3 regions of the Sporolactobacillus sp. Y61 genome follow, and region 1 is predicted to be linked to each of the others. Evidence: predicted binding sites of a transcription regulator. Region 1 holds the regulator's gene; each other region holds the start of a gene.

Region 1 (9,919 bases):
TATGAGGTGTCCGGGATTTGCTGAAACGCTATATTATGATTGTGGTTATTTATTTACTATGCTTTATCTCCCCTTTTATACCAGGTTTCATGTGGCTTGCCGGCCGGTTCCCGACGATTCAGCAGGGATATGGAACGGTTTATACCGGCGTCTTTCTGATCACACTGGCGGTTGTTCTGCTGCTGCTGCTTCCTGAGCGGCACATGCGTTCAGATAAAAAAGCTTCTCCGCTGATCTCGGTCGTCTGGGCGGTACTCGGCGTCTTCGCTCTCTACCTGATTCAGGTTCTGTCTGTGTTGATCAATTATGCCGCATTTGGACAGATTCCGAAATCGGAACATACGCAGGACATTATTTCTCTGGCCCGTATGTCCCCGATCTTTATTTTAACGGTCAGTATCGTCGGCCCGCTGCTGGAAGAAATTGTTTTCCGTAAGATCTTCTATGGCAGCCTGCGCAGAAAAACAGGTGTGATCCTGGCGGCAATTATCAGTTCCCTCGTTTTCGCATTGATGCATGGTGATATCCGCAATCTGATCATCTATTTCAATATCGGACTTTTCCTCTGCTTTACCTATCAGATGACGAACCGAATCGTGGTCAATATGTTCATGCATGCCGCCATGAATGCCGCAGCTGTGCTGATCAGCCTGAATGCTCCGGCCATATCAGGCCTGGCTCTCTCCTTCTTCCGCTGAACCTGTCCTGTTGACAGGGGTAGCTTTTCGCCTCATAACGAAGAACAATCTGCCGGCTGACAAATTGCGGACACCGCCGGAGGCTTTGTTTTTCTGAAACTTATTCTGGAAAAAAACTTTATACTAAAAAAAGGATTCCACTTCCAGCGGAATCCTTTTTACAGCCCTGTTTATGCTTCATCATCAAGGGTGGTCAGAATTTCCGGACCATCCTTTGTAATGGCAATCGTATGCTCATATTGTGCGGAAAGTGAACCATCCACCGTCCGTGCTGTCCAGCCATTGTTATCAACTTTCGCCTGCCAGCCTCCGGTATTCAGCATCGGCTCAATGGTAATCGTCATGCCGTCCCTGAGTCTGAGACCGCGGCCCGCTTTGCCATAATGGGCGACGGCCGGATCCTCGTGCATGGTCGGTCCGATCCCATGACCCACAAATTCACGGACAACGCTGAGTCCACGCGTCTCCGCGTATTCCTGGATCGCATGGCCGATGTCCCCCAGCCGGTTGCCGACGACGGATTGCTTTATTCCTTCATAGAGGGCTTCTTTTGTCGTATCCAGCAGGTGCTGCGCTTCATCAGAAATATTTCCAACTGCATAACTCCATGCGGAATCGGACAGTGCACCGTTCAGGTTTACAACCATATCAATCGTCACAATGTCACCGTTTTTCAGTGGCTTTTTGTTTGGAAAACCATGGCAGATTTCATCATTGACCGAGGCGCAGGTTGCATATTTATAGCCCTGAAATCCCTTTTCCTCCGGAGTGGCACCGTTTTTTTTCAGAAAATCATTGACGAATTCTTCGATGTCCCAGGTGGTGACCCCCGGCCTGATCATCGATCTGATTTTCTGATGCGTCAATGCAAGTAATCTGCCGGACTTTTTCATCTCGGCTATTTCATTTTTTGATTTTAACTGAATCATCCGTACATTCCACCTTTATCTTTCCCGTGTCTACTTTACCAGAGCATAACACTTTGTATTGTAACACTTTATCAGCTTTAAGATTATTGAGATTGCTTTTCTTCTATTGCATGATTCAGGAAATAAATCAGCGCCTGGAGCTCTACCGTCATGTCGACATGGCGGACATAAACGTCAGGCGGCAGCTGCAGGCGGACCGGAGCAAAGTTCAGAAACCCGTGTATACCCGAAGCCATGGCAAGTTCCGCTACTTTCTGCGCCTGGCCGGCCGGAACCGTCAGAATGGCCGCTGCGATGTCGGTGTTATCGTCCGTCTTCAGTTCATCCAAGGTATGAATCTTTGTTCCGCCAATCTCCTTCCCCGCTTTCGAAGGATTGACATCATAAGCTTTCACAATCCTTGTATTATCATTTTTTTGTAAGTTGTGGTTCAGGAGCGCTGTACCAAGATGACCGACACCAATTAAAATCACTTTCGATAATTCATCCTGATATAAAGTCTTTCTCAGAAATTCCATCAGATGCCGGGTATTATACCCGTAGCCCTTTCTCCCGAGCGCACCAAAATAAGAAAAATCCTTGCGAATGGTTGTGGAATCTATCTGCACAATTTTACCAAACTCAGAAGATGAGATGCGTGTTTTTCCATTTGCCACCAGGCGCTGAAGCGACCGGTAGTACACCGGAAGCCGTTCCGCAGTCGCCTGGGGTACTTTTTGAACTGCCATGACTGTCCTTCCTCCCCGCTCTGTATCAATCCACCTGTATCTCTTTAATTATATTCATTTTTGAAAGCGGATCATTCTTTTTTACTATACATCAATACGAAACATATTTGTTCCTCTTTTCACAACCGATATTCCCGGTTGCCTGATAAAACGGGAATAGGATACAATGATGAGTGTGAATGCTTATTGCGTACCTGAGGTGATCATGATTGATACTCCTGCAGACAAATGGGATCAGCAAATCTTTTGCTACTGAACTTATTTTATCTGATATTAATATAGAAGTGAAATATGGTGAACGTGTTGCGCTTGTCGGAAGAAACGGTGCCGGAAAATCGACACTTCTGAAAATCATTGCCGGTGTGATGCGTGCGGACAGCGGCGAAGTCATTATGCCGAAAGACCGCACGATGGGCTATCTGCCGCAGAACGCGACATTAAACTCGACACGGGGCATCTTTGACGAACTGCAGACCGTATTTGAGCCGCTCATTGAAATCGAGAAAAAAATGCAGCAGATGGAGAAACAGATGAGCGACCCCTCCCGGTTTACCGATGACAAAGCGTACAACCAGCTGCTCAAATCCTATGACACGCTTCAGGCAGAATACAAGGCAAAAGGCGGATATACGTATCAGGCTGAGATCCGCAGTGTACTGAACGGACTGAATTTTGCCGATTTCCCTGATGACACACCGGTCAACAACCTGTCCGGGGGCCAGAAAACTCAGCTGGCGCTGGGTAAGCTGCTCCTTCTCAAACCGGACCTTCTGATTCTGGATGAACCGACAAATCACCTGGATATCGAAACGCTGAACTGGCTTGAAAACTACCTTCAGCGCTATCCGGGCAGTATCCTCGTCGTCTCCCATGACCAGTATTTTATGGATAAAATTGCGACGAAAGTCTATGAAGTGGTGCATCATACCGTTCATAAATATGATGGCAATTATACCCGCTATCTGGAACTGAGGGCGGCGGAATACGAAAATGCGATGAAGCGCTACGATAAACAGCAGAAAGAAATCGAACGGCTGAATGAATTTGTCCAAAAGAATATTGTCCGGGCGTCGACGACCCGACGCGCACAGAGCCGCCGTAAACAGCTGGAAAAAATGGACATCATGGATAAACCACGCGGAGATGAAAAGTCGGCTGCTTTTTCTTTTGACATTGAAAAACAGAGTGGAAACGACGTCCTGTCTGTTTCAGACCTGTCCGTCGGCTACTCCGCGGATTCCCCGATTGTCTCCGGCCTCCATTTTCGCATCACGCGGGGAGAACGGGTAGCTCTTGTCGGGCCAAACGGGATCGGCAAATCAACGATCTTAAAGTCTATTGCCGGAGGATCTACCCTGATTTCGGGTCACGTCCAGCTCGGCAGCCAGGTTACTATCGGTTATTATGATCAGGAACAGACAAGTCTGATCCCGGAAAAGACGGTTCTGAATGAACTCTGGGATGACTATCCGCTGAAACCGGAGAACGAGATCCGAAATGTCCTCGGCGGATTTCTCTTCTCGGGTGATGACGTCAAAAAATTAGTTGCTCAGCTCAGCGGCGGAGAAAAAGCAAGGCTTCTTCTGGCCAAACTGATGATGCGCCATGACAACCTCCTGATTCTGGATGAACCGACCAACCATCTGGATCTGGACAGTAAAGAAGTCCTTGAGGCGGCACTGATGGATTATCCCGGGACTATCCTTTTTGTTTCGCATGACCGGTATTTTATCAATCATCTTGCGACCCGTACTCTTGAACTGTCCAGAGAGGGGATCACCGAGTATCTTGGAAATTATGATTATTATGTAGACAAAAAGGAGGAGCAGCGGGAAATTGAAGAACTTGATGCACAGGATGGGCAGAGTGCTCCTGCAAAATCCGAGAAAGCTCCTGCTTCGTCAGGGAAACAGCATTTTCTGAAGGATAAAGAGAAGAAAAAGAAACGGAGACAGCTGCTGCGTACCATTGAACAGACCGAAAAAGAAATCAGCGGTCTTGAAGCCGATATTGACAAGGGCGAAAAATCGCTCCTGTCGCCCGCCGTTTTCAACGACACGAAGAAGGCAAAAGAAGTGCAATCGCAAATTGATCAGAACAATGCACAAATCGAAACGCTGATGGAGAGATGGGAGTCAGATCAGCAGGAGCTTGAGAACCTTGGCGAATAGACCGGGAATCACTAGTCACGAAAAAAGGAACGGGGATGAACAAGGAGGTCCTGAACATGTTTCACCAGCTCGCATCATTAAATCCAATACTGCTTGCACTTATTGCAGGTCTGTTTACATGGGGCTGCACAGCACTGGGCGCCTCGCTCGTCTTTTTCTTTAAAAATCTGAACACAAAAATGGCTAATGTGATGCTTGGATTTGCTGCCGGGGTGATGATTGCGGCCAGTTTCTGGTCTCTGCTCTCACCGGCTATTGAATTGAGTTCCGGTCTTGGCAAACTTTCATTCATTCCCGCACTCGTCGGTTTCTTACTTGGCGGAGTCTTCCTGCGCCTCGTTGACCGGCTGATCCCTCATCTGCATTTCGGCTTTCCGGAAGTTGAAAAAGAAGGGCCGAAAACAAAGCTGCGGAAAATCATTCTGCTCGTTCTTTCCATTACCATTCATAATATTCCGGAAGGTGCCGCTGTCGGCGTCGCCTTCGGAGCTGTTGTTACCGGAAATACTGAAGCGCTCATCGCCGCCCTGGTTCTGGCCTTCGGTATCGGGATCCAGAATTTTCCTGAGGGTGCCGCTGTTTCCATACCTCTTCGCGGCGAAGGCCTTTCACGAGGCAAAAGTTTCTGGTACGGCCAGCTGTCTGCCGTTGTCGAGCCCATCTTCGCCGTCATCGGTGCGTTCCTTGTCGTCGTTGTATCGCCGGTTTTACCCTATGCTCTGGCTTTTGCTGCCGGCGCGATGATCTTCGTCGTCATTGAGGAACTGATTCCCGAATCCCAGCGGGAAGGATCTACAGATCTGGCTACAGCAGCAACCATGATCGGATTTGCTATCATGATGACGCTCGATGTGGCACTCGGCTGATCCGATTTTAAAAAGGCGATGGACTTGATGCCCATCACCCTTTAGAAGGTATAAAACTTTTGAGAAAAAAAAGGTTCAGAAAAACGAAGCCTGCGGGCGGCGTCTGCCATTTACCCCGCCGGCCGGTTTTTCTTCAGTATCAGGTCTGCCTGAAGCCATGGAGCAAAAGGCCGAAAGAATCAAAAATCTTCGATCCGCAGATTTGCGCTTCCATTTAAGGACAGGTCCGCCCTTGTCCCCTTGAGATAGCCAATGGTTCCGGCCGCCGCAATCATTGCCGCATTGTCTGTGCATAATTTAAGCGGAGGAATCGACAGAGGAATACCGCGCGTCCGGGCGGTTTTTTCCATTTCGCTTCTGATTCTGCTGTTCGCCGAAACACCTCCGGCAACAAGGATCTGCACGGCACCAAATCTTTCTGCAGCCCACATTGTTTTTTTCGTCAGGACTTCGGAAACACTTTCCTGGAAACTTGCCGCCACATTTGCCCGGTCAATATTCCGGCCTCGCTGCCGCTCATTGTGAATATAATTGATCACCGAAGATTTCAGCCCGCTGAAGCTGAAATCAAGCGACCCTTCTTCAAGCCACGCTCTTGGGAAAGGAATCACCGCTTTTCCCTCCCTTGCCAGCCGGTCGATTTCCGGTCCGCCGGGATAAGGGAGCCCCAGCGTACGTGCTACCTTGTCAAAAGCTTCACCTGCAGCGTCGTCTCGGGTTGTACCGACGACCTGATACGAGCCATGTTCCTTCATATAAACAAGCTCCGTATGGCCTCCGGAGACAACCAGCGCAATCAGCGGGAACCTGAGCTCATGAACGAACCGATTGGCGTAGATGTGTCCGGTGATGTGATGAACGGGAACAAGCGGCAGATGATGGGCAAAGCAGAGCGCCTTGGCTCCATTTACGCCAACCAGCAGTGCGCCGATCAGACCCGGCCCCTGCGTCACGGCCACAGCATCTAGATCCTTCCATGTCACACCCGACCGGTTCATCGCCTCTTCGCAGACCACCGTAATCTGATCAACGTGATGGCGGGAAGCCACTTCAGGCACCACCCCGCCAAATCTTCTTTGAATATCTATCTGTGAAGCAACGGCATTAGAACGAATGATCGTTCCATTTTCAACAACTGCCGCCGCCGTTTCATCACAACTCGTTTCAATACCAAGAATCATTGTTTTCTGATCGATTTTTATCATTATAAATTCACCCACATAACCAGAGCATCTTCACCGTTATTGGAATAATATTTTTCACGGATTCCTCCGTGACGAAAGCCGAGTTTCCTGTACAGATTCTGCGCGATGAAGTTACCCGCGCGCACTTCCAGACTCATTGTTCTGCAACGCCGGGAGCGTGCCAGCATCATGACTGTACGAAGAAGGGTCTCTCCCGTTTTTCGCCCTCTGTACCCGGCAAGGACAGCCAGATTCGTGATATGAGCTTCATCGACAATCAGCCAGACCCCGCAATAACCGATAAGCTTACCTGCAACATCTGCCACATAATAGAAAGCAAAGTGATTATGCTTCAGTTCGTTCTCAAACGCCTGCCTTGACCACGGCACGTCGAATGCACTGTGTTCCACCAGCATAACCTGCTCAATATCAGCAAAGGTCATGGGCCGGATCGTTATGGATTGCTGCTGCATCATCTGCTTCACTCCTGACGCTGGCGTTTCAGCCAGTTTGCCTCGGCCTCAGCCAGGCGAAGATAGGTGGGCAGAAAGTGATGAATGTCTGACTCCGGCTCTTTTTCTATGCCCAGGCGTGCCAGTTCCCCGGCCCTCGGCACCCGTTCTGCCGGGCTCCCGGTGTGAGCCTGCGGGAAGCCCTTAAGCCGCTCCTGCCACTTACTCAGATCATTGCTTAAGAAAAGAACCGGTCTGGCAACGTTTTCCAGTTCTGCCAGCCAATCCTCCATAAGCAGCAGCCGATCAGACATCACCGGTTCCATATGACCGTTTCTGTTCTGATACAGTCCGGCAAAAACCTGGCCGCGACGCGCATCAAAGAACGGAGCAACAAGGCCATTAAAATACCGCCCGTTCTGAGCGACGACCTCAAGGCTGGATACACCGGCAAGCTCTTTCTTCAGCGTCCAGGCGAGCATTTTGGCAATGGTAATGCCGATACGCAGCCCGGTATAGGAGCCCGGTCCCTTTGCGACAACAATCCGGTCGAGATCTTCCGGCCCTATACCGACATCTTCCAGCAGTCTGGAAATAGCCGGCATCAGCCGTTCCGAATGATTTTTTTTACTGTTCGTCATGAGTTCACCCAGAACTTTATCTTCTGTTGCAACCGCAACACCCATGACCAGGTTAGATGAATCAATGGCCAGTACATGCATCGTGCATTATCTCCCTGTATAAGGTTTCCGATCTTGCGCCATGAGCAGAAAGCATCAGTGATCTTTCAGTCTGACCTGTTCTGGCAATCGCAACAGACAGATAATCCCCGGGAAGCCAGGAAGGAATATTCTCAGCCCATTCAATCACCGTTACACCACCCTGATCATAATAATCTTCAAGCCCGATATCCTCATCATCACTGATCCGATAGACATCCATATGAAAAAGGGGCAGTCGCCCGCTTCTGTATTCCTTTACTATGGTAAACGTCGGGCTGCTGACCATTTCTTTAATGCCCAGGCCCCTGGCCAGACCCTTGGTAAAAACGGTTTTCCCCGTACCAAGTTCCCCGGACAGCGTCAGCACATCATTTGCTGTCAGATGTTCCGCCATTTTTTCCGCAAAGTTCATTGTCTCTTCTCTTGAATGGACGATCCACTGTTTCATGGCTCCCACCTTCTCATTATCCAGACGGGTTCACTCCCGCCTGACATATGGTTAGTGTACCATAACTGACTTTTTTTCGCTCCCGGGTTCGCCTCGTGGATCGTGCCCGGGTGATTCATCTCATTTTCCCCGGCTGAAATATGGCGTACACCGGCTGATATATCCGGGAGTCCCGCTGAATTATTTGGGGTATCGGCTGATAACCAGTGGCAGCTGGCTGAATTCCATTCCCCCGGCTAAAATATGGCGTAATCCGGCTGATATATCCCGGAGTCCCGCTGAATTATTTGGGGTATCGGCTGATATACAGTGGTAGCTGGCTGAATTCCATTCCCCCGGCTGAAATATGGCGTAATCCGGCTGATATATCCCGGAGTCCCGCTGAATTATCCGGGGCATCGGCTGATAACCGGTGGCAGCTGGCTGAATTCCATTCCCCCGGCTGAAATATGGCGTAATCCGGCTGATATATTCCGGAGTCCCGCTGAATTATTTGGGATTGATATGTCATTTGGATCAATCATACAATTTTTATGCACGTCAAGACGACTTTATCGATACAACTTTCGGCGTTCGTGTTTGATTGCATAGTTGATGCTAGTGTGTGACGAAATTGATGGATCTGTCCGGAAGAGATTTACCGGTCAACATTCAAGATTTATCAGTCTATGTTCAGAAATTATCAGCCAGATCGCCGGCTTCAATCAAAAGCACCGTCCGATCCTGCTGCGTCATGTCATCCGTTTTCAGAAAAGCACTTACTCATCCAATAACAACTTAAATCTAATTGTAAAGCACTTTATTCACATGTCACACATGATTCCTGTCACGGGAAATCCCGGGACGATCAGAAGCGTTATCAGATGAAGAATCAGGATCACCGACGAAAAGAGGCATTCCCCACTTTTCGGGAAATGCCTCTTTAATCATTTGCCTGGCAGTGACCTACTCTCACAGGGGGACAGCCCCCCACTACCATCGGCACAGAAGAGCTTAACGACCGTGTTCGGGATGGGAACGGGTGTGACCTCTTCGCTATGACCGCCAGACTTGAAAATCACCCGGGGCCAGACGACCCCTCAAAACCGGTAACGAAAGATACAGCACGTCTTTTTTCCTTCTGTCCGCTGACTTTGGGTTAAGCCCTCGGCCGATTAGTATCTGTCCGCTTCACGCGTCACCGCGCTTCCACTCCAGACCTATCCACCTCATCATCTCTGAGGGGCCTTACCAGCTTAAAGCTGTGGGAAATCTCATCTTGGAGGGGGCTTCATGCTTAGATGCTTTCAGCACTTATCCCGTCCACACATAGCTACCCAGCGTCTGCTCCTGGCGGAACAACTGGTACACCAGCGGTGTGTCCATCCCGGTCCTCTCGTACTAAGGACAGCTCTCCTCAAATTTCCTGCGCCCGCGACGGATAGGGACCGAACTGTCTCACGACGTTCTGAACCCAGCTCGCGTACCGCTTTAATGGGCGAACAGCCCAACCCTTGGGACCTACTTCAGCCCCAGGATGCGATGAGCCGACATCGAGGTGCCAAACCTCCCCGTCGATGTGAACTCTTGGGGGAGATAAGCCTGTTATCCCCAGGGTAGCTTTTATCCGTTGAGCGATGGCCCTTCCATGCGGTGCCACCGGATCACTAAGCCCGACTTTCGTCCCTGCTCGACTTGTGGGTCTCGCAGTCAAGCTCCCTTGTGCCTTTACACTCTGCGAA
Region 2 (9,919 bases), 700 kb from region 1:
AGGTAGCTGTTGAAAAAGAGAGACGGTGCTTTCGGGCAGAGCATCAGATGAAATAAAAAAATACCCTCCTCCTCGCGCAGTGGACAGGCAGTCAGATAGTCATGAAGCCATTTTTCCCATTGTGGCGCCCCGTTATACATCACACAGGCCTGTTCCATTAGTGAGGCGGTCTCCAGAATAAAAAAATCTTCCCGGCATTCCTCCAGATTAACCAGCAGACACCTTTCGCGTTCAATCAGAAGATGCCTCGGATTCAATCTGCCGTGGCATAGCGCGCGACGCATGCCGATGCCCTTTCCTTCCTCATCTTTTGGCTCCCCGCGTGAAAAAAAGGTCATGGCCTGCTGAATATGAGACAGACGGATACCGGCCGAATCAAAGACCACCTGCTCAAAGGGAGAGGGGTATACATGATGTTCCGCAACGTTTAGAAAGCCCTCCCATTCCTGCTTTCTTGCCATTGCAATCTGAGTCAGCTGAGCGTATAAATCATCAGAATTCTGAGTATCCCTGCGCATCGTCGCTCTGTGCATCTGGCCGGCTTTGATAAACAGCATTCGGTAGCGCTCCTTTAGATCTGTAACCGGTACCGTTTCTTCAATCCACGGCATCAGATAACAGGTTTCCCCATCTCCGCTGATCACCAGATCTCCGTATTTTGAAGGAAGTGGCGTGACAGCGTCGATCACCAGATTTTGCGACAACTGATACGTAACTTTCAGATGCTCGATCTGGTGAACCGTCAATTTTTTCTTTTTTAACGCAAAAAGACCTCTGTCCGTCTCAATTTTATATACGCGTTCAAACGGTGTGATCCGGTACGGGTACAGGTCATATTGAAAAAGAAGGCGATTGAGCACGACATCAGTTTCAGCAACCATCAGCAGCATCTGCTCCTTCTAGACTTCAAAATAAGCAAGAAATAAAGCAATTAACCGATTTTTACTGTCCCAGATCTTTTTAAATCCGTTCACATGCTGGTTCGACAGTTCCATACCCGGAGGCAGACCAGATAACAGATCGACCAGATAAATCCATTCATCCGGTTCATACCAGGCGGCTTTAATCAGGTCAGAGGTCTCCTGATCCATTCCTCCTTTTTCAATCATGAGCTGGAGAAGGGCCTGCATGACAGATTCTCCCTGATTATTGAGAACCTGCTGCATAAATCCTGCAATCCGGTCATAGCCCTGTACCGGCCCGGATTGTCCGAGATTAATAAATAATACATCAAAAAGCTTTTTAATCTGATCAAATGAAAAATCATCAGGCAAAACAAATGACCGGCGGCGTCCCTGATGCTTTGCCCGCAACTGATCAGCAATTTTTGCCCGCTCGCAGACCGATGGATAACAGGACTGCGCGATCTTCCCCGCATGGCTGCTGAACAGGTCCGCCCGTTCAGCCTGTTCATAATACGTTTGTACTGTACCCAAAAGACTGCTCTCAGAAACAGGAAGCGGCATACGGCTTCGGGTCAGAAGCGTGTGCATCACTTCTGCCCATAACGCTTCATAACCGCTCATAACGGCTTCTTCCTCAGGCGCATCATGGCAGGTCAGACGAAAACGGTCATAGCGGATATAAGGGAAGCCCTGAACGGTTACATACATGCGATCTATAAAAAAAGAAGGGGTCAAAAGTTTCAGCCGCCATTCCAGATGTCTTTTTAAAAGCCCTTCATTTTCCCAGAAACGAATCCGCTTAAGTCCTTTCTCCGTGCTGATGATCATCGGGTTTTCCCGGATCAGATTCAGTTCCTGGAAACGAAAATGATTGCGGATGAGAGCAAGAATCATGCTCTGTCTGTCATTCATTCTTTCCCGACCGCGCAGCCTTTGGGATATAAAGAATTTCACCGGGTTCAATATGAGCTGTCGTCAGTTCATTCTTTCTGAGGAGACTGGTTACCGGGACATGATAACGTTCGGATATGCTCTCGAGGGAGTCGCCGGTCTGGACGATGCATAATCTGACCTGAGTCCTCTGTTCGGCTTCATCCCCCGCTAGAACTTTGGTCAGATAATTGCTGCTCTCACCGGATGTTTCCTTCTCTTCAGATAAAATGGCTTCCGGTTCTGTCTGTTCGCCAGGAGCAGCCTGGGGCAGGACAGCTTCTGTTCTCTCGGAAAACGCAACATGGGGGACCTCCTCTTCTTCAATCAGCTCCGGCCTGCGCATGGTCTGATAACTGAATGCCGCAAGTGTGCCGTCTTCCTCATACTGGCTGTCTGTCGGCATTTCTTCATACTCGCCGGAAAGCAAGACATCCTGGTAGTCGTCTTCTGTCCTTTTTCCCTTCCCCGCTTTTGAAGCCTTTTCAACCGGCTGCGGCATCGCCTTTTTTGCCGCTTTCAGAGGGTTTGCTGCCGGTTGAACGGAAAGATGATCCACTTTCATCGCAGGGGCCGGATTCTCCTTTTCCGGCTTTAGCTGCGTCTTGTCGGCTTTCAGAGCTGCTTCTTTTTTGGCTGCCGCTTTTTCCGCCTTCGGAGCTGCTGCTTCTTTCTTGGGCGCTGCTTTTTCCGCTTTCGGAGCCGACGCTTCTTTCTTGGGCGCTGCTTTTTCTGCTTTCGGAGCCGCAGCCTCTTTTTTAGGCGCTGCTTTTTCTGCTTTCGGAGCCGCAGCCTCTTTTTTAGGCGCTGCTTTTTCCGCTTTCGGAGCCGACGCTTCTTTCTTGGGCGCTGCTTTTTCCGCCTTCGGAACCGCAGCCGGTTTCTCTGCCGGTTTCTTTACCTCCTTTTTCTTTTCGGACGGAGCAGCGGGCGGCGCAGGCTGAGGTGGAGCCACAGGTGGCTGAGCTTTCACAGGTGGCTGAGCTTTCTTTAACGCTTTTTCCTTCCTCACAGGGTCGGCAAGACCGGTGATGGCGATATCCGCCTGAAGTTGCATATGACGCTGTCCCGTTAACTCATAATCGAAGGAATCGATAACGAGGAAGAGTTCCTCCAGGTTCGGAACGCGTTCCACGGGAATGGTAATATCAAGTGGAAAACGGTGCTCCAGTACAGCCGTTCCAGTATCGGTTTCCATGATTTCCTCGATCGTTCGGAAGGGTGCCGGAATCTCCTGATTATCCGATACGGAACTATTATCCGGAATATATTCACCCGTAAGTCGGAGAAAGCCTTTAATCGTCACGTCATTCACATTTTCCTCGACTGTGATGTCCGGCTCCAGCGCCATGGACAGTATTTCTTTTGCCGGCGCGTCATTTCTCAGCCATACTGACTCATTTATTGAAAACTGCAGACGATCATCAGATGCTTGAGACATGCATTCCACCCTCTCATCCATTCTTAATAAAAGGAATATGCATGGAAGAGAGAAATATGCCCGCAAGAGGCTGAGTCGTTCTTTACTGTGTCTATTTCTTTTCGAGGTAAATCCCTTCACCCTTTTTCCATTCACAATAAAAAACATCCTGAAACTGATCAATATGATTTTTTTTCAGTTCTTTTGCAAGCCATGCTTCATTCAAACCTGATCGTTCCAGATTCTCCCAGTCGACCTCACCGTCCATGATCAGTGTCACCGGCAGACAGACCGGTTTATCCGGCAGTTTCAGCATGTCGCTGGTCGGCTGGTCATACCGGTTTTTTTTCAGCGCACTGATGGATCCGTCTGTCTCCAGAATCGCATAAGCGACTTCACGGATGGAGAAGATATCCTTTTGTCTCAGAAGATTTTGCAGCATATTCAGGTCAAGTTTCTCTTTCTTCATCTGCTCTCTGTCCAGATGCCCGTTACGAATGACAATTGACGGTTTCCCTTCAAGGAATCCTCTTGTGGCACGAAATTTTTGCGTACACCACTCCACGATGTAGATCATAACACCCCATAAAACGATGGCAAAGAGCACGGAACCGATACCTACTTCTTTGTCATAGAGCGCATTCCCGACGAATTCACCAAGCACAATCGCAGAGATAAAATCAAAAGCAGTAACCTGTGAAAGTGTCGCTTTACCTAATATCTTGGTCAATAAAAACAGAGCAATAAAACCGATGATCAATTCGGTTGCAATCTGGAGAAAATGCATGGTCAGCCCACCCTCCCGCAACAGGAATATAGAATATCCTTATTGTGGCTCAGTCTCGTTGAAATATCAGAAATTAGTGGGTTGCCCGCAACATAACCCATCCTGCCCTTTCTCAGCACACAAAAAAACAGGACACCGTTTGCTTTGGAAGGTGCATCCTGTTTGATTTTTTGATTAATTTATTTCAGCTGCAGCTGTCTGACCGGCAATCCTGCCGAAAGTGATAATATCTGCAACAGCATTTCCGCCCAGACGGTTGCCTCCGTGTACCCCGCCGGTGACTTCACCCGCTGCATACAGCCCCTTAACCGGGCGACCCGATGAATGGAGCACATGTGCCTTTGTGTCGATTTTCAGACCACCCATTGTATGGTGGACTGACGGGACCACCGGAATCGCATAATATTTTCCTTCCGTAAGCGGTTCTTCAAGATGTGCCCGACCAAATTCTTTATCCTTTCCCTTCTGAACATATGAAGCGTAGTCCGCCATGGTTTTCTCCAGCGTTCCCGGATCAACCTTCATTGCCCGGGCAAGTTCCTCTACATTACTTCCTTCAACCGCATAACCATCTTTAATATATTGGGCGAGTGACGCATTTTTTTCCTTAATTGCATCGTTCGTCACAAGAAACGCCTGATGGTCCTTCTGGGCAATGATGGCATCAGATACGACATCTCTCGTTTCCATTTCATCAACGAAGCGTTTCCCTTCGCGGTTGATCAGCAGGCCTCCATCACCACGGACCGCTTCGGTGAACATAAAACCGGTTTCGGGATCCGTCGTCGGATGGGTCTGAATCTGATCCATCTGGGTGACAGCAGCACCGGCATCTACGGCCATCCTGATGCCCTCTCCTGTTGCACCTTTATGATTGGTGGTAAAATAGCCTTTCAAATCAGGACGATATTTCTCAACCATATCACTGTTTGCACTGAATCCGCCTGTAGCCATGATGACAGCAGGGGCATGGACCTGAAACAGATTTCCTTTGGCGTCTTTTGCTTCCACCCCTGCAACTGTTCCATTCTTTACCATTAATTTCTCAGCGCGGGTATTCAATAATATATGGATGCCTTCTGCCTTGATTTTCTTTGTCAGCACATTAACCAGTACAGGACCAACAGGTGAGCCGTCAGCCGGCCGGTGCAAACGTTTGTTTGTCGCTCCGCCGCCCAGCGTCACGTCGGTCAGACCCGCACCGAGCTGATTGACCCATTCAACTGTTCCAGGCGCGTGATCGACCAGAGTCCGGACCAATTTTGGGTCGTTCAGATTCTTTCCGCCCTTCATCGTATCATTAAAAAATGTCTCCCTGGAATCCTTAATGCCCGCTTTTTTCTGAATACTTGTTTCTGCCGCATTCATACCCCCCGTCGCCCGGTTGGTATTTCCACCGATGATCGGCATCTTTTCCAGAATCACGACGGATTTTCCTGCCGCGTCTGCTTCAATCGCTGCGGACAGTCCTGCGCCGCCGGATCCGATAACTGCAACATCTACATTCAGATCCTTCTGTTTTTGTTCTTTGACCGTTATTTTATTTTTCGGATCTTTTAATGCCTCAATGTCACCGCCCGCCTTCTCAAGTGCCCGAGTGACGGCTTCCAGAATAGCAGCACTGGACTCGCTCGCCCCGGATACCGCATCCACAGCCAGACTTTGCGTGGCAATAATTTCATCGGTCAGCTGACGGGCGGCTCCGGATCCAATCTGTCCGGTTTCACCTTTTGCATCCACCGTAATACTCTTGATTTTATCCTTTGTGACTGTTACTTTTGCTTTTACGTCTCCCCCGTGCCCCTTAGACACGCCTTCATAGGTTCCGGGATCAAACTTCCCTGTGTCTGATGAAGCGTTGCTGCTGCACCCCGACAGGATCGTGCCGGCAACGAGAAAGAGCATCAATATCAGACATACGGTCTTATGACACCTGAAAGTCATGTCGTAACGCCTCCAATTAGTGATTTTTTTCACAAAATAATGTAATCGCTTACTTGCCTATGCTACCATATCCCGTAATTACTGTTGATGACATCAGTCACAAAAAAATCCCTTCAAAAATGGCACCGGAAACTGCGCCACTTTTGAAGGGATTTACAGATCATTCAATTTTCTTATTCAGATTCCGCAATCTCCTTAAATGCCTGTTCGGCTGCATCAATCGTTTTCCTGATATCCTCCATGGAGTGCTTTGTCGACAGGAAGACCCCTTCAAACTGAGAAGGAGGCAGGGAAATGCCCTGTTTGATCATCGCGGCAAAATACTTTTTAAAATGTTCCAGATTGGATCCTTTCGAACGTTTATAATTAATGACTTTCTGATCAGTGAAGAAAAAGCCCATCATTGCGCCGGCCTGGTTAACTGACAGCGGAATGTGATATTTTTCTGCTGCTTTCCTGTAGCCCTTTGCAAGACGGTCCGCCTTTAATCTGAAATCATCATAGTCCTGAGGTTTCAACTGCTTCAGCGTCATATAACCTGCTGCCATCGCCAGCGGATTACCGGAAAGTGTGCCGGCCTGATAAACCGGTCCTTCCGGCGCCACCTGGCTCATGATATCGTTTCTGCCGCCGTATGCGCCTACTGGCAGACCGCCGCCGATTACTTTTCCGAGCGTGGTCAGGTCCGGAGTAACCCCATAATAACCCTGCGCACAATGATAGGCGACCCGGAATCCGGTCATGACTTCATCAAAAATCAGAAGCGAGCCGTACTGTCTGGTAATCCGCCGCAGTTCTTCCAGAAATCCGGGAACAGGAGGAACGACCCCCATATTCCCGGCGACAGGCTCAACTATGATGCAGGCAATGTCGTGTCCAAATTGTTTGAACACGTCATCAACCTTTTCTGCATCATTGTAGGGAACGGTAAGTGTATCCTTGGCAAGCTGTGCCGGAACACCGGGGCTGTCCGGAAGGCCGAGCGTTGCGACCCCGGAACCGGCTTTGATCAGAAGTGAGTCCGAACTCCCGTGATAACTGCCTTCGAACTTGAGAATCTTATCTCTTCCCGTGTAGCCGCGGGCAAGTCGGATCGCGCTCATGGTCGCTTCTGTCCCGGAGTTCACCATGCGCACCTTTTCAACTGAGGGCACACGATCAATGACCAGTTCCGCAAGTTTGGTCTCAAGAATATGCGGGGCACCGAAACTGGTCCCTTTTTCCACAGTTTTCTTGACGAATTCGACGACTTTCTCATCAGCGTGTCCGAGAATCAGCGGTCCCCAGCTGAGGACGTAATCGATGTACTCGTTTCCGTCAAGATCATAAATTTTTGACCCCTTCCCGTGATCCATATAAATCGGATTCAGATCAACGGCAGGAAAGGCCCGTACCGGACTGTTTACGCCTCCCGGCATCAAAGGCTTCGCTTCCTTAAAAGCTGCAATTGATTTACTGAAATCCATATTCTTAACCCTCTTCCCGGAGCCAGCGGACGGCATCCTTTGCATGATATGTAATGATCAGATCGGCACCGGCCCTCTTCATCGAAGTCAGCGCTTCGAGAACGACAGCCTTCTCATTGATCCAGCCGTTCTGCGCGGCTGCTTTCACCATAGCATATTCGCCGCTGACGTTATAAGCAACAAGTGGAAGGTTGATCGAATTCCGGACATCTCTCAGAACGTCCAGATAGGGCAGAGCCGGTTTAACAATGATAAAATCAGCACCTTCCCGGACATCGGAATCCGCTTCTCTGAGTGCCTCCCGGCAGTTTGCCGGATCCATCTGATAGGTTTTACGATTGCCAAACTTCGGTGCACTTTCGGCTGCATCACGAAAAGGTCCGAAGAATGCGGAGGCATATTTTACCGCATAGGACATAATCGGGATCTGCTGGTAGCCTGCCTCGTCCAGTGCATGACGGATCGCCGTCACAAAGCCGTCCATCATGTTTGATGGTGCGATAATATCAGCACCTGCCTCCGCCTGAGAAACAGCCGTCCTGGCCAGGTAATCCAGACTTTCATCATTATCCACATCTCCATTGTGAACGATCCCGCAGTGTCCGTGATCTGTATATTCACACATGCACGTATCTGCGATCACAACCAGATCCGGGTAGTTCTTTTTCGTCAGCCGTATGGCTTCCTGCACGACGCCATGCGCGTCATAGGCCCCGGAGCCGACGGCGTCTTTTTTCTTCGGAATGCCGAAAAAGATGACGGATGGAATGCCGAGATCCGTAACTTCTTTCAGTTCTTCATCCAGTCTGTCCACAGAATACTGAAAGACACCGGGCATCGATGGGATCTCCGACCTGATATGGCTGCCTTCTTCGGTAACAAAAATCGGATAGATAAAGTCAGAGGGTCTGAGAAAGGTTTCCCGAACCATTTCTCTGAGTACGGCTGTTCTTCTGAGCCGTCTGTGACGATCAAAATGTAGTTCTGTCATGTTGAGGACTTCTTTCTTTTATTATAAAAATTTGCCAGAGCGTCAATAAGATCAACGGATGTGAAGTATTTTGGAATCACATCAGCAGCGAAGCCGAGTGCATCAAGGCTTTGGGCCGTTGACGGTCCAATTGCTCCGACGACACTCGCAGTCAGGGCTTTTTTCCACGTCTCTTCATTAAGCATTTCCGTAAAAAAGCGGACGGCAGAGGGACTGGCAAAAGTCAGTGCATCCATTTCCCCGGAACGCATGATTTCAGCCAGTCTCTCTTTTTGAGACAGATCCGGTACGGTTTCATAAAGCGTCCGCTCTGTCACGTTAAAGCCATGTGACTTCAGATCATGAATCCAGGACGGGTCAGTCAGCGAGCCATGAGGAAAAACAATCCGCTCTGCATGTAATGTTCCGGTCAGGAGTGCTTTCCCCAGCGCTTTGCCTGTGTACTTTTCCGGAACATAGACGTTTTTCAGACCGGCATCTGCAAGTTTCCGGGCTGTCTTGCGTCCGACGGCCGCCAGTCGTTTTCCTCTGATTCTGGCCGGGGTATCGAGCGTACGCATAAAAAAATCGACACTGTTCCCGCTGGTCAGAATGATCAGATCAGCCCGGCTAACGTGATCCAGCCAGCGTGTTCGTTCGTCACGGGGAACCGGTACGAATCGGTAGCTCATCAGTGGAACCGTTACCGCCTCTCCGCCATAATCCTGTACCCGGGCAATCATTTCTGAAGCCTGACCGGCAGATCGGGTAATCAGTACACGTTTCCCTTTCAGTACCTGTATCATTTGACTCATTCCCTTCCCGGTTCAGACGGACGGAAGGCAGCCAGTATTTTATCCGCACCCCGGTTAAGCAGGGATTCTGCGACCAGGTAACCCAGTTTCTCAGGATTCCGGCCATCCCTTTCTGTTCGCAGCAGGGTCTGCCCGTCCGGTGAAGCAACGAGCCCGTCGAGAGAAAAGCAGCCGTCATCCCGCAATACACAATGGGCCGCGATCGGCACCTGGCAGCCACCCTCCAGTTTTTTCAGGAACGCCCGTTCAGCCAGAACCGTACGCCACGTCTTCTCATCACTGATTTTCTTCAGCAAGGCTTTCAGTTCTGCATCTCCGGACCGGCACTCAATCGCCAGTGCCCCCTGGCCAACAGCCGGGAGCATGACGGCAAACGGAATCGAGATTGCCTGTTCTTTTCTCTCTAATCGATTCAAACCGGCTCTGGCAAGGACGATGGCATCAAACGCCCCGGACTTCAGCTTTGAGAGACGGGTATCGACGTTGCCCCGCAACGTTTTAATCTTAAGATCCGGCCTTTTATACAAAATCTGAGCTGCCCGGCGCAGGCTGCTTGTCCCAATGATTGCGCCGGGCGCGAGTGTGTCAAGATCACCCCCGTTTCGCGAAATCAGAACATCACCCGGGTCCTCACGAGCCGGAATTCCGCCAATTTCCAGCCCTTCAGGGAGGTCTGCAGGCA
Region 3 (9,919 bases), 680 kb from region 1:
GGTCATCTTTTTCATACTGCCATCTTCGTTGAGCGGGATGCACCCGTGGATCAGCAGATTGCCGTTATATTTCAGATAAAGGCTGCCTTTTCTGACAAGAAACTGCATATGTCTGGCGAGTTTTTCAGAATGCTGCACAGAGAACAGCAGTTTATCAATAACTTTTTCTTCTTCATCGAGCAACCGTTCAGGATGTTCAGGGTCAATAGTGGAAAAACAGGTGTTCTTCAGCTTCCATGTTTTACCGCCCAGTTCAATGGTATCACGGTTGTAATCTACTTTCTCCAGAACCAGACGGCGCTGCATTTGAAAATCTGGCCGGCGCTTAATAATTGGCATTTCCAGTTTAAACTGGATGATAGAGATAGCCTGATGCATCTTAGTAATCTGCAGGATCTCATTTTGGGTCAGCTGACCGTCATCCGGTCCCAGTTTTGGCCGAAATGCCGGATTGTCATCATAGTATTTTTCTGCCAGATTGAGCAGCGGGATCAGATTGATTCCGTACACATCCTCAATAATATCCAGATTATTATATCTGGCACATATGCGGAGAATATTGGCCAGGCAAACCTTTGATCCGGAAAAAGCGCCGATCCACAGGACGTCGTGGTTTCCCCACTGGATGTCTACTGAGTGGTAATGCATCAGGGTATCCATAATCTTATCCGGATCCGGCCCCCGGTCATAAATATCGCCTACGACATGGAGATGATCGACCACCAGTCGCTGAATGGTGTACGCAAGGCCAGTAATCAGTTTACCAGCTTCACCGAGTGACAGAATGCTCTGGATGATTTTCGCATAGTAGCTTTTTTTGTTGGAAAATTCATCGGTTTTATATAAGAGTTCCTCTGTAATATAGACGAATTGTTCAGGAAGGGCTTTGCGAACTTTGGAGCGGGTATACTTCGATGAGGCGAAAGCGACCAGACGAATCATTCGGGCAATCGTCTGACTGTACCACTGATTCAGTTCGTCTTCAGTTCTGATACTGCTTCTGATCAGTTTGAGTTTTTCCTCCGGATAATAGACGAGGACAGCAAACTCATTCATCTCTTCTTCAGGCAGTTCATTCTGGAATAAATCCCTGATTTTCTGTTTCACATTTCCTGATCCGTTTCGGAGCACATGCTGGAACGCATGAAATTCGCCGTGCAGATCACTGACAAAATGTTCCGTTCCCTTTGGCAGGTTTAATATCGCCTCCAGGTTGATAATCTCAGTAACGACTTTCTCTTCACAGTCATATTTCTCAGCAAGTAAATCAAGATACTTTTTATACTTTTTATCCAATGGCCAGCCTCCTCATTTTTGCCGAAAACAAGCTGTAAACGATTACACTGTCTTTCATCATCTATTATACAAGGAAAACAGGGTCAGAGGGTAAAATATGATATAACAATGATCAAAATGTGTTACCAGACTTTAACCGGAAAAATGAAAATAAAAAAACACCGGGCAGATTGCCGGTGTCAGGTATGATTCTATTTCAAGGTGTCCGTATCTCGCCGGGCAGTCAGGCTTCAGTTGCCCTTTGCTTCTGATCCTTCATAGCCTTCAGCGATTCAGCTGCTTTAATCATCATGGCACATTCGATCCGTTTACGGAAAACGTCACAGCTGAAAGAAAAATTTCCGTTCAGCGAACCGGTGGCATGGAGTGCATTAGCCGGACATCCGCCGCTGCAATACAATTTCGCCCAGCAGTCCCGGCATTCCGGTTTGCTGTAGCAGGTGACCTGTTTGAACCGGTTCTGAATCTCCGGCTTTATGATCCCGTCCCAGATGTTGCCCATGCTGTAGGCCGGGTCGCCGACAAACTGATGACACGGGAATAATTCACCCCATGGTGTGACCGCGAGATACTCTGTTCCGGATCCGCACCCGGAAATCCTCTTATGGATGCAGGGACCTTCCGTCAAATCCAGCATGTAGTGATAGAAGATGAAGCCGTGGCCCTGTTCTTCGCGTCTGAGCATCTCTTCAGCAAGCAATTCGTACTGGTGGTAAATCTCCGGAAGGTCTTCCTGCTTCAGGGCATAAGGTTCCTTCGGGTCGCAAATGACCGGTTCCATGGAGAGCCGTTTGAATCCCAGGTCAGCCATATGGAAAATGTCATTAGTAAAATCCACATTATTATGAGTAAATGTACCGCGTACGTAATATTCTTTATCTCCGCGCTTTTTGACGAAGTTTTGGAATTTCGGAACAATATAGTCGTAGCTGCCTTTTCCATTAACCGTTTTACGCAGCCGGTCGTGGACTTCCTTCCTGCCGTCAAGGCTCAGAACCACATTGTGCATTTCCTTATTCAGAAAATCAACGATCTCGTCTTTCAGCAGCATGCCATTCGTCGTCAGGGTGAAACGGAAAGTTTTGCCACATGCCTTTTCCTTGCTTCGGGCGTAGGCAACCAGCTGTTTGACTACTTTCCAGTCCATCAGCGGTTCACCGCCGAAGAAATCGACATCGAGATTTCGATGGAAACCACAGTTTTCAAGGAGAAAATCAATCGCCCGTTTACCGACTTCAAAGCTCATGATTGCCCGTGCGCCATGATATTTTCCCTGACTGGCAAAGCAGTAATCACAGGACAGGTTGCAGGTATGGGCCACATTCAGACAGAGCGCTTTAATATACGTTTTTCGTTTACTCAGATCGAAGGACAGATCTTTGTATGCATCTTCGCTAAACAGCTGTCCGTTTTCTTTCAGTTTGCCGACTTCATTCCATGTGTTCCTTATCTCCTCCTTCGTGACGTCTTCATGTCCCGTATATTTCTCCATCAGCTGCGAAATAATTTCTTCAGCGGTGTGATGTGAGTACAGGGCAATGACATCATAGGCCAGGTCGTCGACAACATGTACGGCTCCGCTGTAGGTATCAAGAACAATATTGTACCCGTTCAGTTTATATTGGTGAATCATAAGTGGTGTTGGACTCCTTTATGAAGAAAAATCTGCCGGCCGGCAAGTCGCGGGCGTTGCGGGGGCTTTGTTTTTCGAATACTTTTTTGACAATGTGATTCTTCTTATGGGATGAAAAACAGCCGTCTGCCGCAGATCAGGCAGACGGTTTCGCAAAGACCACTTATTTACCTGCCGGTTCAGCACATTTCTGATTAGCAACGCCACAGGAGGTTTTGCATGCAGACTGGCAGGAAGTCTGGCATTCACCATGGCCGCCATGTTTCATCGATTCTTTCAGATCCATCGTGTTCAGTGAGATGATTCTTTTCATCGGTTCGTCCCCTTTGATTAAAAACATTTTTATATCTTCACCCGAACAGTTTCCAAAGCAGCATGATCGTTGCTGATGGAAACCATTAACATTCATTATACAAAAGGGGACCGCTTCGTTCTGTGATTTTTCACATAGAAAAAGCAGCCGGTGAGGAATTTTATCGGCTGCTCAGTTCATTTTTGATTATTTGAAAGGAATCGTAAGAAAACTGTGGTCCAGTGCCAGTGAATAACGCAGAGGCTGGTTACCGCGCACAGTCATGCCGAAATCAGTGGCATAGACGATCAAGCCCAGACGGTGACCGGTAACCAGTTTATGGAAGGTCGGCTGTAATTCAGTGGCTATATCATAGAACTGATCCGGCTTCAGCTCATCCACCTTCCAGGTGTTTTCTCTGTTTTGCAGATTGATATGACCTTTTGTGATCATTTTGAAGGGAGTGGGAAACCTGGCTAATGTGAATTCACGAAGCCTGTCCTCACGCCAGTGATAGCCCAGATCCAGGCGCTGAATCGGGGAAGGTGAAGCATTCAGCCGGCGCGCTTCACCGTAGTCGACCAGCTGAAAACTGAGCAGGCCGAACGGGCGGTTCGAAGCGACCCGGGCATGAACGCCGACCTTTCCATCAATGATTCTGTCCCCGGTCATTTTTTCGGACTTAAGCAGCAACCGGTTTTCACTCAGCGGGTTTTTCTGATCATCGAGAATATCATGGGACCATTGATCAACATGCGCACAATAGCGATTAAAGACCTCCTCGGGCAGCTGATCTTTAAATGACAGAATCTGATGTGAATCGGGCTCTGAGGCCAGCTTTCCCGGGGAAAAATAAAGGGTGGATTTTTGCAGATCCGGTTCAGACCAATCCGGATAAGCATGCCAGGTTTCCGGAACGACATTATCCTGTACGATAACCGGCGGCAGAAGCTCTTTTACCCCGTTTGAGATGCCATACAGTTCGTGGCTGATCCAGAGATTAACGATATCTGTGTAATCAATAGAACGAAAGGCATTGATATAAATATGCTGTCCCTGATGCAGAATGATTTTTTTGCATACCGGGACATGACGCAGTTTCTGCCATAATTGTTCCGCCTGGCGGGGTTTGACGTTCCAGTCGTTCAGACCATGGACCATCAGAACATCGCATTTGATCTTTTGAACATTGTTTAAGTAATTACGGGCATCCCAGAAGGTATTGTAGTTGCCCGATTCACGGTCCATATCCCTGGCCATTTGCTTCATTTGTTTTTCAAAGAAGTTTTTTATGTTTAACTGGTAATCGGCGGCGGATTTCATCCTGCTTAATGTTTCAATAGCCAGCACATCCGCGTCTTCTCCGGGAAAACCGCGGGAGCCAGGGTCAGGCCGCCGGCGCGGTAATAATCGTACCAGGAAGAGATAGCTGCTTCGGGAATTATTGTTTTCAGGCCTTCAACACCGGTTGCAGCGGCTGCCGTAGCCAGCGTTCCCAGATACGAACGGCCGGTCATGGCGACAGAACCCGAGCACCACCAGGCATCGATTGCCATGTTATCGGTGCGATTGGTAAACGCCCGTCGCCTGCCGCTTAGCCATTCGATCACATCAATCGTCGCCTCTGTCTGCTGTGGGTCCCCGCAGGTCTGTATCCCGTCTGAATCCCGTGTACCGATTCCCGCAGAATAAACGACGGCGAACCCGCGTGCCAGAAAATAATCATTTAATGTATATGACCATTCATGACTGAATGTTTCACATGTGTCTTTTGTTGTTCCGGCAACCGGGCGCGGGTCGGGCAGTGAACATTTTCTGCCCTTCCAGGCAATATCCTCATAGTGAACGTCATCCGGCTTTTTTTCTGTAAGAGGGACATTCACATTATGGGTCGCTTTCTTCCCGGCTTCATCATTGATTCCCTGATTGTAAGGACTGGCAGTATAGAGGACGGGGACTTTGAGCCCTTTGTTTGTATCCTCCGGGCGGATGATTTCGACTTTGAGTAAATCACGCATACCGTCCTGATCGGCGTCAACAGAGGATTCGACATAGACGACCTCGCGAATCAGTCGGGAGGTATCGAAGACGGCCTGGGCTTTTCCATTAAAGAACAGGGGCTTTCTGTCAGCCGGTAAATCATAAAATGGGACGAAATATCCCTGATTCGTCAACTGATCCAGAAAGGTCTGTCCTCCCTTAGTATGGGTGGTCAGAAGCAGGTACCAGGCATCCAGTAACCGATCTGTATCCCATTCTCCCCTGGCATGAAGATAGGGCAATTGTATTTTCTCCATAGCCGCCAGCGGATCCTCTATATCATAGTCGATATCTGCGAGGAATCCGCACAGCTGAAGAGCGACAAGATAGAAGACTTTCCGGGTGACAGGCTGACCTGAGCTCAGGTAATCTGCCAGATTGATATCAGGGGCTGCGAGAATATTTTTCAGTTTGGCGTCAAAGGCACTTTCTCCTTTGACATTTAAAAAAGCTTTGCGCAGTAATAAACGATATGCAGCTGACGGCGTTGAAGCAGCCTGAACTGAGTCATCAATAAAATGAATGCGCTGCAATTCTTCAATCACCATCTGATGATCGGCGTTAAGCCTTGCAAATTGATTATTTTTCATTGAAAAGAACTCCTTATGTATTAGTCCTGATGGAGTTATTATAGCATGCAGCAGGACCTTCCGGCTTTCATGCCAGGTGAACCGGATTTCAAATGCAGTTAAATGATGAGATAACTCCATTCATATTGAGGATTTGTACAGTAGGGGAGGCCTGCTGAAGCGTTCGGGACTATAGAAATTGGCGGACTAAGTTGCCTTTTGTTCCTGCCACCTGGGCGGCAGGAACAAACCCAGTGATACCGCTGAATGTCCAGATGGCTAATTTATTATTGCAATCTATCTATTAAATATATTTCTCTTATCGCGTGAAAAAAACAAAAAAGGGAGTGATCGTAATGAAAGTACACAACGTCCTGGCCAGAATGTGCAAGTGGCTGCGCGATAGAGTGAATAAAAATGGCTTGCATGGAAACAGACACGAATCTTCATGGAGGGATGGTGAAGAATGGTTCGCGGTACCGCGAACGTCCTGGCTCTTTTTTGATTTCCAAATAAAAAACGTACGCTATTTCTTGCTATCATATCGATGCGGAACAAAAGTCCCATGGTTTCTCGGGAGACGACCATGGACTTTTTCAAAAAGAAATAGGGTCAAAGACCAACGCTTATAAAATCCGAATCAGAAGAGACTTTCCTGATGGTGAAGACGATGCATTTATCCCGTTGCACGCGTACTTAAGCAGTTAACAGAGACGGTGAATCAAGGGATAGAGTGAGAAAAATGGTAATGGAAAATAAAATACTCTCGGGGAAATGGGCTATATCTATCTGGTCACTTGAAAAGGTGCATGATGTCACTAAAAATAAAATTCTGCCCCAATTCGCTCCCAATCCCTCTTTCAACCAAATAATGGCAAAATAAAAAAGCCTTATGTATCAAGGCTTTCCACGATGCCCAAGCAGGGATTCGAACCCTGGACCCACGGCTTAGAAGGCCGTTGCTCTATCCAGCTGAGCTACTTGGACAAATTATCTTTATGTTAACGACCTTTATTATTTTAGTGTTTCGTTGAACGTCTGTCAATGTATTCTCAAATTTTTTGTCATCCGGCCTGATCCGGTTTATTTTTTGCTCAGCTTTTTTCCTGCGATAAGCAGGATGATCATCCCGATGGCAATAAGGCCAAGGATGAGCAGTGCGGCATGCAGAAAGAAGGTTTCCGGGAGAATGGTGATGACCGGGTCTGAAGCCGCATCGAAAATCCAGTAATCATTTGTAAAAAGTATTTCGTGAAAAAAGACAAAGGCTGCGTTGAAATCCAGTACAAATGCAATCAGTGGGATCGCCGTAAACAGAGCTAAAGCAGTCGCCGTGATTTTCAGAAAGTGAAAATCTTTTTTCTTAATATTGACATACAGACCGATTGCACTGATGATCCCGGTTATAGCGATAAGTAAATAGATGGCGGTAAAGATCCGCTTCACATCCTGAAAGTGGATCGCTCCATGGCTTGAATAGTCCAGGGACGGAAGATGAAACTCCTGAGGAACCGGATTCATTAGAAAATTGATCATGTAATCGTAATTTTCAGTTATCGTATCCCGGTCGAGGCCGGATTGCTCTTCAATATTCAGATAACCGATATCAAAATAATAAAGCGGCTTAAAAAGAAGTGTAATCTGAACAGCTGTACAAATGATAAAAAGGGCGAGGCTGAAAGAGAGCAGCAGCTGATAGATTCGGTAAGCGGAAAAAGGCAAAGTGGACACATCCTTAGCCATGAATGGTGATGCAATTTTGATAGAAAGCTATTCTGTTCTATATGATACCAGAAACAGCACGTGAAGAGAAATAGCCTGGTATGATCGTAAATGTGAACGAACCTTTATGTGTAAAATATTTCCCGGTGGGGGATTTAGCAGAAAGTCATAACGTATATGTACTAATGGATGGGCCGGGTTGCAGAGGACCTCCTGACAGATGACCGGGTCGCATCACAGCGGTATAATAAAAGTATGACTGTTACTATGCAAAACGGGGGAATGTGTTTTGGATCCATTTATTTTTCATAATCCGACAAAGCTGATTTTCGGAAAGGGCCAGCTTGAGAAACTGAAAACAGAAATACCGAAATACGGCAGAAGAGTGCTGCTTGTATATGGCGGCGGCAGTATTAAACGGACCGGACTTTACGATCAGGTCAAGGCGATCCTGGACGGCCTGCACGCTGAAGTATCTGAGCTGTCCGGAGTAGAACCGAATCCGAGACTGACAACGGTTAAACGAGGCATTGATATCTGTGCGACAGAGGACATCCAGTTTCTTCTGGCAGTCGGCGGCGGCAGCGTTATCGACTGCACGAAAGCCATTGCGGTCGGCGCACGCTTTGACGGCGACCCGTGGGAATTTGTCACCCGGAAAAAGCCGGTTTACGATGCGCTTCCTTTTGGAACGGTGCTGACGCTTGCCGCAACCGGATCGGAAATGAATCCTAATTCAGTCATTACGAACTGGGACACGCATGAAAAATATGGATGGAGCTGTGCTTATTCCTATCCGGCATTTTCCATTCTCGACCCGACGTTTACCATTTCTGTACCAAAGAATCAGACCATTTACGGTATGGTCGATATGATGGCCCATGTTTTTGAACACTACTTTCACCAGGCGAAGCATACCCCTCTTCAGGACAGAATGTGTGAGTCTATTCTGCAAACGGTCATGGAAGAAGCACCTGAACTGGTTAATGACCTGCATAATTATGAACTCCGTGAAACGATCCTGTACTGCGGCACGATGGCACTGAACGGCATGGTGTCGATGGGTTTCAATGGCGACTGGGCATCGCATAATATTGAGCACGCTGTATCCGCGGTATATGATATTCCGCATGGCGGCGGACTCGCGATCCTCTTCCCGAACTGGATGAAACATAATGTGGATGTAAACGTCAATCGTTTCAGGCAACTGGCCGTACGTGTTTTTCATGTCGATCCGCAGGGAAAATCAGACCGTGATACAGCCCTCGAAGGGATTGAAGCACTGCGCCGTTTCTGGTCGTCCATAGGTGCACCGAGCCGCCTCGCCGATTATGATATTGATGACAGCAAGATTGATCTGATTGCCGACCGGGCCATGGCCAGAGGTAACTTTGGCCAGTTTAAGCAGCTGGACCGTGAAGATACGCTGGCCATCCTTCGCGCGTCGCTCTGATCTTTTTTCCCGCCTGAACGGGCAGGTCTACCTCAGGGTCATGAGCATGCCGGGGATCACTGCCCGCGCAGCCCGATGAATCCAACGAACAATCAGCAGGGGATGCGCGCAGGCTAAAAACGGGGACGTCCTGTCGCAACGCCCGCACAAGCACATCCTGTGCGCTCGAAAAGCCCCCACTGATTGAAGCTTCATTTTATCAGGCCGTTCTGATCATAAGGACGGTTTTTGACACTGACTTATTCTTTGAGGCAGATCCCTGTGATGTCCCGGAATGCGATTTTCCATGTGACGCCAAAGTGGTCGCTGATCTCAATTTCACGGAAAGGACCGTCCGGAAGCCGGAGTTGTCCGGACATCTTCCTGATAAATCCATCTTTATAGTATGAGACGGTGGCAGGTATCCTCCCGGCAGCTGCCCGGGCGATCTTCTGCCCGATTTCTTCCCTTTCCTGTTCATCAAGAAGCGGGCGCTCTATTTTTTCATTATCCCGGAGATGGTTTCGGAGTGCCTGAACATGTTCCGGAAGCATCATCCGACTGGACTCCCAGCGCAGATTTTGTCCCGGAGTCAGTTTATTTTTTTTCATTTATAATGCCCCCCTATTTTTGATGCACGTGCCCGTAACTGACTGGAAGGCAGCAGTGAAGGCCCGCGGAAAATCGCCGTTCTCCCGTATTTTCGGTATATCGTATCAACGGCTGCACTTAGACGTTCTTTTTCATCCAGCCGTCCGAAAAGATCCAGCTGGCAATTGTCGGCAGGCTGAAGTTCAGACAGGGTGACGGAGGCGGCACGTACCGGCAACCGGTCCCAGTTCTCTGTGAACAGCCGGTTTGCCGCCCGGTAAATATCCATACCGAAACGGGTGGCAAAAGGCAGCCTGGTCTGCCGGTGAAAACCGGTATGGCGG

Evidence for each region. Region 1 encodes Rex, which represses fermentation and respiration genes when NADH is low (regulators of the CRP and FNR family bind a similar motif). Its sites were predicted from a motif close to TTGTGAAATATTTCACAA; they were not measured.
Region 2: ABNN70_RS13480 (flavocytochrome c) is a predicted target of Rex. The motif match lies at 6,004-6,021, and genes of this name have one in related genera.
Region 3: scfA (six-cysteine ranthipeptide SCIFF) is a predicted target of Rex. The motif match lies at 3,361-3,378, and genes of this name have one in related genera.

Annotation. Positions count from the first base shown of each region.
Region 1 covers NZ_CP159510.1:271,732-281,650, forward strand. The annotation lists gene ABNN70_RS01360 (type II CAAX endopeptidase family protein) at 18-698, shown strand; gene map (type I methionyl aminopeptidase) at 869-1,627, opposite strand; gene ABNN70_RS01370 (redox-sensing transcriptional repressor Rex) at 1,711-2,355, opposite strand; gene ABNN70_RS01375 (ABC-F family ATP-binding cassette domain-containing protein) at 2,565-4,526, shown strand; gene ABNN70_RS01380 (ZIP family metal transporter) at 4,583-5,392, shown strand; gene tsaD (tRNA (adenosine(37)-N6)-threonylcarbamoyltransferase complex transferase subunit TsaD) at 5,572-6,588, opposite strand; gene rimI (ribosomal protein S18-alanine N-acetyltransferase) at 6,597-7,052, opposite strand; gene tsaB (tRNA (adenosine(37)-N6)-threonylcarbamoyltransferase complex dimerization subunit type 1 TsaB) at 7,058-7,750, opposite strand; gene tsaE (tRNA (adenosine(37)-N6)-threonylcarbamoyltransferase complex ATPase subunit type 1 TsaE) at 7,731-8,198, opposite strand; rRNA gene rrf (5S ribosomal RNA) at 9,131-9,247, opposite strand; rRNA gene ABNN70_RS01410 (23S ribosomal RNA) at 9,333-9,919, opposite strand, start outside.
Region 2 covers NZ_CP159510.1:2,800,030-2,809,948, forward strand. The annotation lists gene ABNN70_RS13460 (spore coat protein YsxE) at 1-881, opposite strand, end outside; gene ABNN70_RS13465 (hypothetical protein) at 900-1,817, opposite strand; gene ABNN70_RS13470 (LysM peptidoglycan-binding domain-containing protein) at 1,810-3,276, opposite strand; gene ABNN70_RS13475 (DUF421 domain-containing protein) at 3,368-4,042, opposite strand; gene ABNN70_RS13480 (flavocytochrome c) at 4,217-5,986, opposite strand; gene hemL (glutamate-1-semialdehyde 2,1-aminomutase) at 6,160-7,452, opposite strand; gene hemB (porphobilinogen synthase) at 7,457-8,443, opposite strand; gene ABNN70_RS13495 (uroporphyrinogen-III synthase) at 8,440-9,228, opposite strand; gene hemC (hydroxymethylbilane synthase) at 9,234-9,919, opposite strand, start outside.
Region 3 covers NZ_CP159510.1:2,821,112-2,831,030, reverse strand. The annotation lists gene ABNN70_RS13580 (fructose-1,6-bisphosphatase) at 1-1,296, opposite strand, end outside; gene scfB (thioether cross-link-forming SCIFF peptide maturase) at 1,520-2,929, opposite strand; gene scfA (six-cysteine ranthipeptide SCIFF) at 3,093-3,242, opposite strand; partial or broken gene ABNN70_RS13565 (CocE/NonD family hydrolase) at 3,432-5,794, opposite strand; tRNA gene ABNN70_RS13560 (tRNA-Arg) at 6,744-6,817, opposite strand; gene ABNN70_RS13555 (TIGR01906 family membrane protein) at 6,914-7,573, opposite strand; gene ABNN70_RS13550 (iron-containing alcohol dehydrogenase) at 7,842-9,005, shown strand; gene ABNN70_RS13545 (YolD-like family protein) at 9,245-9,595, opposite strand; gene ABNN70_RS13540 (DNA polymerase IV) at 9,592-9,919, opposite strand, start outside.